Regions from separate parts of the Shewanella sp. MSW genome, predicted to be linked through region 2. Evidence: predicted binding sites of a transcription regulator. Region 2 holds the regulator's gene; each other region holds the start of a gene.

Region 1 (3,758 bases), on a different contig from region 2:
ACCGGAGTAAAAGAGACCTTTGGTGAACTGCTGCGGTAAATGGGGGAAGTGTTAGTCTCAGTGTTAGTTGTGCATTTTGCCAACTGCTTAGTCTGAGGCTGAGAGACTATTGTCGGATAGTCACGGGCTGGCTCGGCAAAAATGGCAAAAATAAAGAAAACAGGATGAATTCAATGGAGTTGGAGATCCCGGAGCAGGACAAGCTGGCCTTCGGCCAGTATTACGGGAAAAAGATTGCCCCCAAGTGTCGGCGTTATGAGTCGGTACGAGAGGCCGCCGCTGCCAGGTATAAAGAGCGTAGAAAGATAGTTGCGCCTCTCACCTTTATCGGCATTCCGGCATTTTTGCTGTTTTTTGCCATGAGTTTCTATGGCGCTTTCATGCTGGATTTTAAAGATGGGGTGTTTTTCATTGGTTTTGGCGGCGCCTTGGTATCCCTGGGATTGGTGGTGTTGGCCAATATCTGGGCAGGCAGTGAGATAGGTGAACTGCGTACCCAGATAGTCGAGGAGATCTATCCTTTACTGCTGGGTTATTTCGGTAAAAGCTTTGCGTTCAATCCTCCGGGATTGCCTGAACTGGAAAGCTATAAAGACTATGGTCTCTTTCCCGACTATGACAAAGGTTATTTTCAAAACTCAGTCAGAGGCAAGTATCTTAATGTGCCTTTTCTGCTTAGGGAACTGACGTTACTCGAACGCACAGGCAAGAACGATAATGGTCCCCAATATAAGACGCTGTTCGATGGCATAGTGATAGAGTTCGAGCTGCCGAAGAGATTTTCCGCCACCATCCAGGTGCGCCGCGATAAAGGTTTTATGGCCAATGGCTTGGCGCAGTTTAGAAGCAAACTCACGCGGGTAAAGCTGGAAGACCCGGACTTTGAGGGTAGATTTGAAGTTTACAGTGACGATCAGCTCGAAGCCAGATATGTGCTTAATACAGTGACCATGGAACGTTTGTTGTCACTATCAGGATTTTATCAAGGTGAGCTGGAAGCCTGTTTTAAACAGGGGCGATTGTTTGTCAAAATAGCCTGTCAGCATAGCTATTTTGAGCCGCAACTTGATCTACTCAAGCCGCTGGATCTCAGCGCAGACATAGAACAAGTGTTTAAAGAGATCCATGAAGTGTTCGATTTGATTAAGGCTCTTAAACTCGACAGTCGCACTGGGCTTTAAATATGAGGCTCAAGACCTTGGTTTTGAGCCGGGCTGTCTTTGTTTTCTGGTCACTGGTCGGTGGTTGCTGATGCACCCTCAAGCCAAACGCTCAAATAGTTTGGCTTGAGGCCAGGAAATCCCAGAGTTTTAGTCGGCTTATATGTCTGAGCCGGTTTAGATATCCCCTTGCGGGGTGTCGGTTTCGGCGGTGGCAGGCAAAGGCCAGCCGCCAAGAGCTTTCCAGCGGTTCACTATGTAGCAGAACAGCTCGGCGGTGCGCTCTGTATCATAAAGCGCCGAATGGGCTTCTTTGTTGTCAAAGGGGATCCCGGCCAAGCTGCAGGCCTTGGCCAGTACTGTGTGTCCTATGGCCAATCCGGCCAGCGTGGCGGTGTCAAAAGTAGCAAAGGGATGAAACGGCGAGCGCTTGATATCATTGCGCTCGATTGCTTTGCTGACAAAGCCGTGATCGAAGGCGGCATTATGAGCCACTATGATAGATCTGTGGCAGTCGGCTGCTTTCTGCGCTTTTTTCACCGCCTTGAATATCTCCAGAAAAGCTTCTTTCTCGCTGACAGCGCCCCTGAGGGGGTTGTTGGGATCTATGCCGTTGAATGCCAGCGCCTCCGGCTCGAGGTTGGCGCCTTCAAAAGGTTCGATATGGTAGTGCAGGGTTCTGTCTATTCCCAGATTGCCCTCGGCATCCATCTTCAGCAGACTGACGGCAATCTCCAGCAGCGCGTCTGTCTGCGCATTGAAGCCAGCGGTCTCCACGTCGATCACCACAGGGAAATAGCCCCTGAATCTGTGCTTGAGTTGGTTGGCTAGGCTTGGCTGAGTCATGCATTTCCCCTGGAAAATAACGAAGCGGCTATTATGCTAAAACATCAACAGGGTGTCATGTTCGATTGTTGTTTTTATAGGCTAAAGGAATGAATTTCTTTGCCGATAGAGACAACATGGTGTGTGAAAAGAGAGATTTCTATGTGGCGTAAACTGTTTCTGCTGTCGACTCTTTGTCTGCCGTGGTCGGCGATGGCGGATCTCAGGCACTATGTGGCGTCACTCGACGACTCTCATTGGCGTGTGGCGCAAAACACCCCCATAGGTTGCAGCCTCGAGCACGATATTCCCTCCTACGGCAAAGCTGTGTTTTCCAGTCATGCGGGTAAAGAGCTGAATCTGCAGTTTACTCTGGACATGTGGCAAAAGCCTGATGCAGTGACTCATGCTCGCTTGATGAGCAAAGCGCCAGCCTGGCGTCCCGGGGTGACATCAAAGGCGATTACCGAGTTGAGCTACCAGAAATACTTCAATGGCGAAGTGCCGAAACAGGCCGCCTGGTCCATGCTGACTGAGCTGGATCGCGGCATGGAACCCACTTTCTACTACAGCGATTGGTACAACCAAAGCCACACGGTGGCGGTCGGCCTTTCCGCGGCCAACTTTGCCCAGAAATACCGCGAGTTCAAGCAGTGTCTGGCCAATCTACTGCCTTACAGTTTCGATGATATCGCCTTTACCGTGCTTACCTATGAGATGGGCGGTACTGAGTTGACCCGTTATTCCAAGGCGCAGCTGGCGCGGGTGCAGGAGTATCTGGCCTATGATCCTGAAGTGGAGCTGGTGCTGATTGATGCCTATACCGATAGTTATGGCGGCCGCAGCATTAACCAGAAGGTTTCACAACAGAGAGCTGATTCCGTTAAAGATTTTTTTGTCGCACGGGGTATCCCGGGAGACAGGATCCATACTGAAGGACACGGCGAACGGCGGCATGTGGCATCCAATGATTCCAGTGATGAACGGGTCCGTAACCGTCGGGTAGTCATCCGGATAAGCAAACCGCTCAAGTAGGGCCAAGAACTGACCTAAGAGAAGGTGCGAATAAGACCTCGAGGCCTTCTCTTTTTTAGAAAGCGGTATAATTGAGTGAGTTTATTTCGGCAAGCATTTTACTCTATATTCGTCAGCGCAACTTTTTGTTGCGACCGGACATGTTATTCCTGGCCAAGTATGGCATCTAAAAACGAAAATGCCGTTCATTGAAAGTGAACGGCATTTTGTTTGGAGTTCTGCTTAATTCGTTTAAGCCTTATCGCGATGGCAGAAATAGTCTACTGCGCGTTTTACCAGTTCAATACCTGTCTGCTCGCATGGCGGCAGCTCGGCATCGCTCTGTTTCAGCGGTGTGACTCTATCACCCCATTTCAGCAGCAAGGCCGCGCTGGTGAGGCCAGCGCCGAAGGCACAGGACAGAATGTGTTGTCCTGGCTTGATCATGCCTTTTTCCAACGCATCACAGATAGCGATGGGAATGGTCGCGGCCGAGGTGTTGCCATAGTTGGCTATATTGACGAAGGCCTTCTCTTTGGGGATCTTCATTCTGTGTACCAGAGTGTCGATGATCCTCTCGTTAGCCTGATGGGGGATTACCCAATCGACTTGTTCTTTATCCAAGCCACATTTATCCAATACTTGGGCGCTGAGTTTACCCATACCGTTGATGGCACGTTTGAAAATCTCCTGGCCGTCGAACTGAATGTAGAAGTCCAGCGACTCGGCGACAAATCTATCCATACCCGTCCCGAAACT
Region 2 (3,758 bases):
GGGCCCAAGGGCTCACTGAAGAGCATAAACCAGCCTCACAGCTGCGGGAAAAAACACCTGAGCGGGCAAGTAAGGGCAATAGCGCCAAGCAACAACAAGAGATGGAGGCCATGCGTGAAGAGCTGGCTTCTCTGCGCGGCTTGTTGACTCATCAGCTGTCCAGTTTGATGGCGGATCAGCGTAGCCGCACCGATCCTGTCGGTGCCATGCTGGAACGTAAATTACTGGAAGCCGAATTCTCCCCTGAAGTTGCCGAGCGTCTGGCATCGCTGAGTCAGCACTATCAAAGTGCTGAGCTTGGGCATGCCTTGCCGCAAAGTCTGGCAAACCTGCTTGATAATCAGGGTGATGATTTAATGCGTCAGGGCGGTATTGTCGCGCTGGTCGGCCCTACAGGAGTCGGTAAAACCACGACATTGGCTAAATTGGCGGCCCGTTTTATTGCCCATCATGGCCCGGATTCCGTATTGTTGGTTACCATGGACCATTATCGCATCGGAGCCTTTGAGCAATTGGCAACTTATGGCAAAATAATGGGATGTCCGGTGAAGCAGGCTCATGACCTCAATGAGTTGGAGCAGATACTGTATCAGTTCCGCAGCCGGAAGCTGGTTTTGATAGATACCGCTGGTATGGGGCAAAGGGATATGCGCTTGTACCAACAACTGGATAACCTTGCCGCCAATACCCGTTTGCCTATTCGTAGCTATCTGGTGCTCTCGGCGACCGGCCAACGTCGGGTGCTTGAAGAGGCGGTAAGTCATTTCCAGCGAATTGATCTCGCAGGGGCGGTTTTAACTAAACTTGATGAGTCCGTTTCTTTGGGTGCCGCGTTGAGCGTGTTGATCCAAAGTGGATTATCATTAAGTTATATTACTGATGGTCAAAGGGTTCCTGAGGATATGCAGGTCGCTGATACCCTGACCTTGGCCAAGCAGGCATTGGCCATATTGAACAAGACTGAAGCAAGTCATTTTAATAATAAAGCCAGGTCAGAAGAGATGACCTATGCATTTGAGTAAAGCTATGACCCGGGACCAAGCGAGCGGTTTACGAATGATGAATCAACCAAATAACGAAAAAGTAAAAGTAATTGCCGTGACCGGAGGCAAGGGGGGCGTGGGTAAAACCAGTGTCTCCATCAACACCGCGGTTGCTCTGGCAGAAAAAGGCAAACGTGTCCTGGTTTTGGATGCTGACTTAGGGTTGGCTAATGTGGATGTGATGCTCGGCTTACGCGCCGAACGCAATTTGTCCCATGTGCTATCGGGAGAGTCGGAGCTTGATGATATTATCGTTCGAGGCCCAAAAGGAATAGGTATTATTCCCGCCACCTCGGGGACTCAGGCCATGGTCGAACTGACTGCGGCTCAGCACGCCGGGCTTATCCGCGCCTTCAGTGAAATGAAAACCCAGTTTGATATCTTGGTAGTCGATACGGCTGCCGGGATATCGGATATGGTACTCAGCTTCTCCCGTGCATCACAGGATGTACTTGTGGTTGTCTGTGATGAACCTACCTCTATTACCGATGCTTATGCGCTGATTAAGATCCTCAGTCGTGAGCATGGTGTGTTCCGCTTCAAAATTGTCGCAAATATGGTACGGAGTTTGCGGGAAGGGATGGAGTTATTTGCTAAGCTCAGTAAAGTAACTGACAGATTTTTGGATGTGGCACTTGAACTTGTGGCAACCATTCCGTTTGATGAGAACCTGCGCAAGTCGGTGCGGAAACAGAAATTGATAGTGGAAGCCTATCCCAAGTCTCCGGCCAGTATTGCTTATCATGGACTGGCAAACAAGATTATGAGCTGGCCTATACCTCAGCAACCTGGGGGGCATCTCGAGTTTTTTGTTGAGCGCTTGGTTCAAAGGACAGATTACCGAGAGGATGGTACGAGTGAATAAAGCGGCTGCATACGCAGGTTTAAACGATAAGACACAGATCGTTGAGCATTATGCACCGCTGGTAAAACGAATAGCCCATCATCTGCTTGCCCGTCTGCCTGCATCGGTTCAACTCGATGACCTGCTGCAGGCCGGCATGATGGGATTGCTGGAAGCTTCATCCAAGTTTGATGGCAGCAAAGGCGCCAAGTTTGAGACCTTTGCCGGGATCCGCATTCGTGGCGCCATGATAGATGAGATACGCCGTGGCGACTGGGTTCCACGCTCGGTTCATCGCAATAACCGGCGAGTCGCTCAGGTGATGGATGAGCTCGAACAGGAGTTGGGGCGGGATGCCCGTGATAGTGAAATTGCCGAGCGATTGGAGATGTCGTTGGATGAATACCATCATATTCTCAATGATGTTTCCACCGGTAAAATCATAGGAATAGAAGATTTGGGGGTAGCGCCCGATGTGTTGATGTCGGAAGATATGCCGGCAGATGACACTTTTGAGGGCCTGGCTCAAAGCCAATTCCAATCAGCCTTAACCGATGCCATTAAGCGCTTGCCAGAGCGCGATGCCTTGGTTTTGTCGCTGTATTATGACGAAGCACTGAATTTAAAAGAGATTGGTGTCATTCTTGAGGTAAGTGAGTCCCGGGTGAGCCAGATCCATAGTCAGGCCATGCTGAGGCTGAAAGCCAAACTCAAGCACTGGACACAAGCGTAATTAATGATTGAGCAACTTATAAGTATGTCAGCTCACCGGAGGAAACCTTGGACAAGAATATGAAGATTCTCATCGTTGACGACTTTTCAACGATGAGACGGATCATTAAGAACTTGTTGCGAGACCTGGGGTTCAATAACACCCAGGAAGCAGACGATGGTTCAACAGCTCTGCCTATGCTGCAAAAGGGCGACTTTGACTTCGTCGTGACCGACTGGAACATGCCTGGGATGCAGGGAATCGACCTGCTCAAGGCGATTCGTGCCGACGAGCATCTCAAACATATCCCTGTGTTAATGGTAACTGCCGAAGCCAAACGTGAACAGATTATTGCGGCGGCTCAGGCCGGCGTGAATGGTTATGTTGTTAAGCCTTTTACCGCGGCTACGTTGAAAGAGAAATTGGATAAGATTTTCGAACGGCTCGGTTGAGTGGGGTGATGCAATGAAAGCAGAGACATCCGGGCTGGTGACTTTGGAGCAGGCACAGGAATTGGTTGCCCTGCTCAGTCAGGGAGAGCAGGATAAGGCCGACGAATTGCTGCGGGAACTGGCGGCTCCCCTGCAAAGGGATCTGTTCGAAGAAGTCGGTAAGCTGACCCGCCAGTTGCACAACGCCTTAGTGGATTTTCAGGTAGATAGCCGCCTTATTGAGCTTGCCAACACTGATATCCCAGACGCCAAAGAACGCCTTACCTATGTCATTGATATGACAGAGCAAGCAGCCAACAAAACTATGGACGCAGTCGAAGAATGCTTGCCTTTGTCGGATGCTCTGAGTACCAATCTGCAAAATGTCAAACCCGCCTGGGATAAGCTGATGCGCCGTGATTTGGCCTTGCATGAGTTCAAGGGCCTGTGTCATGACGTACAACACTTTATGCAACAGAGTGAAGCCGATGCTTGTCGGCTGCGGGAATTACTGAATCAGATACTGATGGCTCAGGATTTTCAGGATTTGACCGGACAGATGATCCGTCGGGTCATAGAGCTGGTGCGGGAAGTGGAAAACAGCTTGGTTTCGTTGCTGACAGTGTTCGGTGAGCAGCCGCTGGATGATCTCTGCGGCGCTGAGGATAAGAGCATAGAGGCAGAAGGTCCCATACTGAACGCAGAGCAACGCGAAGACGTGGTGAATG
Region 3 (3,758 bases), on a different contig from region 2:
AATGCCGCAGGCTTTCGCACTCAAATTGAAACCAGTGGCACCTTTGAGGTGAATTGCAGCGCAGATACCTGGGTCACAGTCTCGCCCAAGGTCGGTATGAAGGGTGGGATGCCGGTGCTGCATCAGGCGCTGGAGCGGGCAAATGAGATTAAGCATCCGGTGGCGACCGAGGCTCATATTGAGGAACTGGATCAACTGCTGCAGGGACTGGATCTCAAAGACAAGACTATCTGCCTGCAGCCCATCAGCCAGAAGAGCCGGGCGACGGCGCTGGCGATGAAAATCTGTATCGAACGCAACTGGCGTTTGTCTATCCAGACTCACAAGTATCTGGATATCGATTAATCTGTAGTGGTAATCGACAAAAAGCCGCATTGATGCGGCTTTTTGTTATCTGAAGCGCGCTCTTAGCAGCAGAGCTCACCTGTGGTTTCAAACAGTTTCAGTTTGTTTTGATACTGGCTGATATCCCCTATATTGGCGGCTATCCACTCGGGGTTGTAATAAGTGTCCAGATAGCGCTCACCGGGATCGCAGATCAGGGTCACTATTGAGCCCTGGCGATTGTCGCGTTTCATTTCGGCCGCCAGCATCAGGGCGCCATAGAGGTTGGTGCCGGTCGAGGCCCCTGTCTTGCGGCCGATGATCTGTTCCAGCCAATGGATTGTCGCCACTGAGGCGGCATCGGGGATCTTCAACATGGAGTCGACTACCCCCGGGATAAAGGAGGGCTCGACTCTGGGCCGGCCTATACCTTCAATCTTGCTGCCTTGCTCACAGGTGATGGCCGCATCTCTTTGTTGAAAATAGTCATAGAACACTGAGTTATCCGGGTCGACCACACACAGCTTGGTGCAAAGCCGTTGATAGCGGATATAACGGCCAATGGTGGCCGAAGTGCCGCCGGTACCCGGGCTCATCACAATCCACTCGGGAATAGGGAAGGGCTCGCGCTGCATCTGATCGAAAATGGCATTGGCAATGTTATTGTTGCCGCGCCAGTCGGTGGCTCGCTCGGCATAGGTGAACTGATCCATATAATGGCCATTCAGCTCCCGCGCCAGCCGTTCAGACTCGGCGTATATTTCGCTGGAGTGATTGACAAAGTGACAACGGCCGCCATAAAACTCTATCTGCTGTATCTTCTTGCGGGCGGTGGACGCCGGCATAACGGCAATAAAGGGTAGTCCCAGCAGTCGGGCAAAGTAGGCCTCGGAGACAGCAGTGCTGCCGGATGAGGATTCAATGACAGGAGTATCCTGTTTGATCCAGCCGTTACACAGGGCGTAGAGAAACAGTGATCTTGCCAAACGGTGTTTGAGGCTTCCGGTTGGATGGGTGCTTTCGTCTTTAAGGTAGATATCCACTCCGGCTACCGCCGGCAGTTCCAGTTTAATCAAATGTGTGTCGGCGCTGCGCTGAAAATCGGCTTCGATTTTGGCAATTGCTTCGTTTACCCAGAGATCGGCCATTGTTGCTGTTCTTTCTTATAACAGGATGGTCTTAATCATAACCAAAGGTAATGACAATGGATAGCGAAAACTCAGGTGCATTCAGGCACAGATACAGGCTAGGCTATTGATTATTGTGGAATTGGATAGTTTAGGCGCAGATAAAACGTTTGCGAGTTTTATTAAAGGATAAAAAGAAATGGTGGAGGGAGAAGGATTCGAACCTTCGAAGGCGGAGCCGTCAGATTTACAGTCTGATCCCTTTGGCCACTCGGGAACCCCTCCACATATTTGGAGCCAGACATTGGAGTGAAAGATGGTGGAGGGAGAAGGATTCGAACCTTCGAAGGCGGAGCCGTCAGATTTACAGTCTGATCCCTTTGGCCACTCGGGAACCCCTCCACGATTTCACTTTCGTGTCTTTTTAAATTGTAGGCAAATGGTGGAGGGAGAAGGATTCGAACCTTCGAAGGCGGAGCCGTCAGATTTACAGTCTGATCCCTTTGGCCACTCGGGAACCCCTCCTCAATTGCGGCCGCCATAGTAGTCAGAAACCTTTTTCATGTAAAGCCCGATTTTAAAAAAAGGGCTAAAGTTCGTGGTCATTTGGTCGATTAACTAACAACGAGTTGTTTTGTTGGTGTTTTTTTATGCGTGCTGATGTTTCCTTAATCAATGAGCTGCAATTGGGCGAACGGTTGAATCTGGCTGTTGAGTCCCATCGCCGGGGTGAGTTTGCCCTGCTTTTGGCATTGCTGTCTCAAGATGTGCGCGATTGGCCTCAGTTTCACCTGCACGACGATATTGAACTAGACACTGTCCTGCGGCAGCAATTTGACTTGCCTGCGCCTCAAGCTTTGCTTGGCGACTTGAGTCAGGAGCCTTTGCCGGTAGACAACAGCTATCATTTTCTCAGTGACGGTGAACGTAGCTTTCAGTTGGCCCAGGCCTTGATGCCTGAACCTGTGGTTATTCGAGGGAAGAGAGACAGCGGGATGCAGGAAGCGCTGAATAATTGTGATTGGCGCACAAGGCTGCGCACGGAAGGTGTCTTGAACCAACCCAAGGTGGCATTGATGGAGTTTGTTGATCAACTATCGGAACAACGTAAACTGGCCTGTCTATATCAAACGGCGTGAGGCTTGCCTCAGTCCAGGGGTCGTCCATGGTTTATACTGTTGCGTGACTCTCACTATCGGAGATAAGAGATGAAGAGTATTGAACAGGCTCAGGCCGCCAATGTGCAGGACACTTGTGCCGAATGTGGCAGCTATGTGGATATAGGAACAGTGGTCGAAGAAGGAGACACCTTGCTTTCGTTGACTTTTCAAGGTGAGTCGGCAATGGTTGATGCCGAGGCTCTCAAGCAATTGGCCACAGACCGCTTCGCCGATGTCAAGGTAGAACTCAGCAACTCAGAGCAGACTGTGACCCTGGCGCTGACTTTTTCCTGCAGTGCCGAGAAAATGATTTTTCAGTTGGAAAACGCTTTGGCATAAGCTGCGCTTTTAGCCAAATGGTCAGTAGTGTTCTGTTCGTAAACCAAAGCCACAAAGCAAGACATAACAAGGTAAATGTAACAAAGTATGAGTTGTCTTGCTGGGTATTATGTAAAAGTGTAATCTCGCGCAGAGATATGATGGCAGGCCCGCGCATTCGGCGCGGGTTTCTTTGAGCCCGAAAGGGAACCTGAGGATATGTGTGAAGCGACGTAGTTATCAGCGATTGCTGGAGTTGTTGACCAACTCGGTTGCCAAGCAACAGGGCGACTTCGCCAAGACGGCTGAACTGGCTACAGAACTCCTGTGTCAATATCTCGATGTGCAACATGCCAGTGTCTGGTCCTGGTCCAGGGATCAGCATGTACAGTTTGAAGTTGCCCGCTTTGGCTCGGGAAAGCCTCTTAAAACGCCGCGTCCATTACACCTCAATCAAATTCCATCTTATATCGACCAACTCAAGCAAAAACGCCATATTGACGCCAATGATGCGGTGGTTGATTGGCGCATGAGCGAACTTGCCGAAATCTATTTTAGCGTCAACGGTATTGCCAGTTCTCTGGATGTTGCTATCAGGATCAATGGTCATATTGAAGGGGTTTTGAGCCTGGAGCGAACCTCTACCGGGCATCACTGGAGTGATTTGGAAATCCATTTGGCATCGCAAGTGGCTGACCAGCTTGCGCTGACTCTGGCGACCCATGACGCCTACCGCAAAGATGAATTGCTGACGCTGTTTCAGTCGGCCGCTGAACAATCGGCCCAGGTCAGTATGCTGATCAATTTGCACACAGAAGCGATTGAATAC
Region 4 (3,758 bases), on a different contig from region 2:
GTAGAAGCGGCCTGACATCAGCTGTGCCAGGTGGTTATTGAGGGCGCCGACGTTTTCCGAGATAGACATCTCGTTGTCGTTGAGCACCATCAGCATGTCTTTGTGCAGATCGCCGGCGTGGTTCATGGCTTCAAACACCATGCCGCCTGTCATGGCACCATCGCCTATCACGGCTACTACCTTGCGGCCGGCCTGTTCTTTATCCGCGGCGACCGCCATTGCCAGTGCGGCGGAAATTGAGGTGCCGGAGTGGCCGACACTGAAGGTGTCGTACTCACTCTCTTCCCGCCAGGGGAAAGGATGCAGACCACCTTTTTGGCGTATGGTAGGCATGCGATCGCGACGACCGGTAAGGATCTTGTGCGGATAGGCTTGATGGCCCACATCCCAGACCAGGCGGTCAAACGGGGTGTTGTAGACATAATGCAGCGCCACGGTCAGTTCGACCGTACCTAAGCCAGAGGCAAAGTGACCGCTCGACATGCCCACAGATTTTAATAAAAACTCCCTGAGCTCGTCGGCCAGCTGAGGGAGCAGGCTTTGTGGAAGTTGACGTAACTCTTCCGGGGTATTGGCCTGTGCCAGCACAGGAAACTGAGTGATATCCAGACTCATAACGAGATACTTTGTCTCTTTTTATACTCTTCGCTCAACGATATAGCGGGCGAATTCGGCAATTAACTGGCTATTGTATGGCAATTTTGCCAGCGCTGATAGTGCATCTTCCAGCAGTTTTTGAGCTGTAGTCTTGGCGCCTTCCAGCCCCAACAGTTTCGGGTAGGTACTCTTGTTGGCATCGAGATCCGAACCCTGGGGTTTGCCAAGTTCTTCTGTGCTGCCGGTAATATCGAGAATGTCGTCCTGTACCTGGAACGCCAGGCCCACGGCATCGGCGTATTCCAGCAGTGCTTGTTCTTCTTTGGCGTCAATATCGGCGGCAATGACCGCAAACTCGACGGCGCAGCGGATAAGGGCTCCTGTCTTCAATCTGTGCAAGGCGGTGAGTTGCTCAAGCGAGATCTCTTTGTCGGTGGCATTGAGATCCTGCGCCTGGCCGCCGCACATACCGCGGTAGCCGGATGCTTTTGCCAGCGCCTGTACCAGACGCAGGTGTTGGCGGTCGCTGAGGCCTTCAATGTCGCTGCTGATAAGTTCAAAGGCCAAGGTCTGCAAGGCATCACCGGCCAGAATAGCGGTGGCTTCGTCAAAGGCGATATGCACAGTTGGCTGACCGCGGCGCAGGGCATCGTCGTCCATGGCCGGCAGATCGTCATGGATCAGCGAATAGGCGTGAATACACTCTATGGCGGCGGCGCAATCATCGAGACGCTCAAGGGGAACGCCGAGCATTTCACCTACAGAGTAGACCAGAAACGGCCGAATACGCTTTCCACCCAGCAGGGCTCCATGACGCATGGCGGCCTTGAGTCTGGGCTCGGTATCATCCAGGGTGTCCAGTATGGTGGCAATTCTTTGATTGACTCTCTGCTGGTATTGGTTAATAGCTTGGGTTAACACTCACTCACCCTCGACTGTAAATGGGCTCAATGGCGCCTGGGGATCCTGTGCAAGCAGTATGGCTACTTTCTGCTGTGCCTGTTCCAGTTTGGCTTGGCTGCTGCGCACCAAACCTATGCCACGTTCGAACTGTTTTAGCGCGTCGTCCAGCGATACTTCACCGCGTTCCAGTTCGACGACTATGCGTTCCAGCTCGTTGAGAGATTCTTCAAAACTCAGATTTTCGGGTTTTTTGGCCACAATCAGTTTCCTTGATGCACCTTGGTTGCCGGCCCATTCCTGCGACCTGATTGGCACGGTGCAAAGGTAAAAGGAGAGAGGGAGGGCTGCAGGTGTCTTGGCGTTATGTTCAGCGTGACACAAGGTATATCAGGGCGCGATAAGGGTCAAATTGAAGCGCCCGTTATTTGCTCAACAGCACGCTTTGTCGCTGATTTTTTTTAGAGAAAATTAAAATCTTCCTAAACTTGCTTAAGCCCTGTCCGATAACTCAAAATAGAAACTATTGAAAATTATCATATTCATCTCCTGTGAATAGCCAAGATCCTATATCACCCTTTGGGGCGGATCGGCTTGTATGGGATAGAGATCCCGGCCACACTGTGTCGGGTCTGCTTTAGAGGTGAGGAGCCACTGTGGATTTAGCAACCCTGATAGGACTGGTAGGTGCTTTTGCTTTTATTATCATGGCAATGGTCAGCAGTGGCGGCATTGCCATCTTTATCGATGTACCCTCTGTATTGATCGTGCTTGTCGGCTCGCTGTTTGTGGTGATGATGAAGTTCAACCTCAAGCAGTTTTTAGGGGCGGTCAAGATTGCCGCCAAGGCGTTTATGTTCAAACTGGATAAACCTGAAGAGTTGATTGAACAGTCGGTTACCATGGCAGACGCTGCCCGTAAAGGGGGCTTTCTGGCGCTGGAAGAGGCGCAAATTTCCAACAGTTTTATGCAAAAAGCGGTTGATATGCTGGTGGACGGCCATGACGGCGATGTGGTGCGTGAAGCGCTGGAGAAAGATATTCAACTGACCGAAGAGCGCCATAAGGCGGGGATCAGTATCTTCAAGGCTCTGGGTGATGTGGCACCGGCTATGGGTATGATAGGTACTCTGATTGGTCTGGTGGCCATGTTGTCCAACATGGATGACCCCAAATCCATCGGCCCGGCAATGGCGGTGGCCTTGTTGACCACCTTGTACGGCGCCATTATTGCCAATATGGTGGCGATCCCGATTGCCGATAAACTGGCGCTGCGGATGAACGAAGAGATGCTTAACCGCAATCTGATTATGGACGCTGTACTGGCTATTCAGGATGGCCAGAACCCCAGGGTGATTGAGGGCTTCCTCAAAAACTACCTGTCAGAGAAACAGCGCAAAATAGATACAACGGACGGAGAGTAGCACTATGGCCAAGCCCAAGTGTGATTGTCCGCCACCCGGTGCACCCATGTGGCTGGCAACCTTTGCCGACCTGATGTCGCTGCTGATGTGTTTCTTCGTGTTGCTGCTGGCTTTCTCTGAAATGGATGTCATGAAGTTCAAACAGATAGCCGGCTCGATGAAATACGCCTTCGGGGTGCAGAACAAGGTGGAAGTGAAAGATATTCCCAAAGGCACCTCAGTGATTGCGCTGGAGTTTCGCCCCGGACGTCCGGATCCCACCCCGATTGAAATAATTAACCAGCAAACCAACGAGATGACCCAGCAGATCCTCGAGTATCAGGAAGGGGATGACGACAGTGCCGGTGGCGTGCAGCAGCAAAGGGGCGAGCAGCGTGGCGGCGAGGCTTCGGCCACGGCGCAAGAGCAGGCCGAAGACAAGAAGACCCAGGAGCAGCAGGCAGCTCAGGATCAGATTAACGAGCAGGTCAAGAAGATGGCCGAGGCGCTCAACAAAGAGATAGTGGACGGCGCTATTGAAATCGAGTCTCTGGGACAGCAGATTATCATCCGTATTCGGGAGAAGGGCGCCTTTGCCTCAGGTTCGGGTTTCCTGCAGCCCAGGTTCAAGCCTGTGGTGCAGGCGGTTGGTGAGCTACTCAAAGATGTGCCCGGGATCATCACTGTCTCCGGCCACACCGATGACATGCAGATAAGCAATGAGCTGTACAGTTCCAACTGGGACCTGTCCAGCCAGCGGGCCGTGGCCGTGGCCCACGAATTGGTCAAGGTGCCCGGCTTTGATGCCAGCAGAATGAAAGTGGTGGGCATGGCCTCCACTGCGCCTTTGGTGCCCAA

Evidence for each region. The regulator FliA, encoded in region 2, starts transcription of late flagellar genes. The targets are predictions, from matches to a motif close to CTAAAGNTNNNNNNNNNNNNGCCGATA.
Region 1: a site for FliA is predicted at 2,088-2,114, ahead of AYI96_RS18985 (flagellar protein MotY). Genes of this name have one in related genera too.
Region 3: a site for FliA is predicted at 2,041-2,067, ahead of AYI96_RS06995 (VC2046/SO_2500 family protein). Genes of this name have one in related genera too.
Region 4: a site for FliA is predicted at 1,980-2,006, ahead of pomA (flagellar motor protein PomA). Genes of this name have one in related genera too.

The regions. Positions count from the first base shown of each region.
Region 1 is NZ_LVDR01000024.1:45,051-48,808, forward strand. It holds gene AYI96_RS18975 (DUF3137 domain-containing protein) at 165-1,181, shown strand; gene rnt (ribonuclease T) at 1,338-2,006, opposite strand; gene AYI96_RS18985 (flagellar protein MotY) at 2,148-3,020, shown strand; gene AYI96_RS18990 (ketoacyl-ACP synthase III) at 3,252-3,758, opposite strand, start outside.
Region 2 is NZ_LVDR01000014.1:93,835-97,592, reverse strand. It holds gene flhF (flagellar biosynthesis protein FlhF) at 1-1,022, shown strand, start outside; gene AYI96_RS15125 (MinD/ParA family protein) at 1,027-1,908, shown strand; gene AYI96_RS15120 (RNA polymerase sigma factor FliA) at 1,901-2,620, shown strand; gene cheY (chemotaxis response regulator CheY) at 2,668-3,051, shown strand; gene AYI96_RS15110 (protein phosphatase CheZ) at 3,065-3,758, shown strand, end outside.
Region 3 is NZ_LVDR01000005.1:111,361-115,118, forward strand. It holds gene queE (7-carboxy-7-deazaguanine synthase QueE) at 1-345, shown strand, start outside; gene AYI96_RS06975 (PLP-dependent cysteine synthase family protein) at 408-1,472, opposite strand; tRNA gene AYI96_RS06980 (tRNA-Tyr) at 1,652-1,736, opposite strand; tRNA gene AYI96_RS06985 (tRNA-Tyr) at 1,769-1,853, opposite strand; tRNA gene AYI96_RS06990 (tRNA-Tyr) at 1,892-1,976, opposite strand; gene AYI96_RS06995 (VC2046/SO_2500 family protein) at 2,102-2,590, shown strand; gene AYI96_RS07000 (DUF406 family protein) at 2,660-2,950, shown strand; gene AYI96_RS07005 (putative bifunctional diguanylate cyclase/phosphodiesterase) at 3,153-3,758, shown strand, end outside.
Region 4 is NZ_LVDR01000004.1:339,369-343,126, reverse strand. It holds gene dxs (1-deoxy-D-xylulose-5-phosphate synthase) at 1-615, opposite strand, end outside; gene ispA ((2E,6E)-farnesyl diphosphate synthase) at 637-1,518, opposite strand; gene xseB (exodeoxyribonuclease VII small subunit) at 1,519-1,758, opposite strand; gene pomA (flagellar motor protein PomA) at 2,154-2,921, shown strand; gene AYI96_RS06425 (flagellar motor protein MotB) at 2,926-3,758, shown strand, end outside.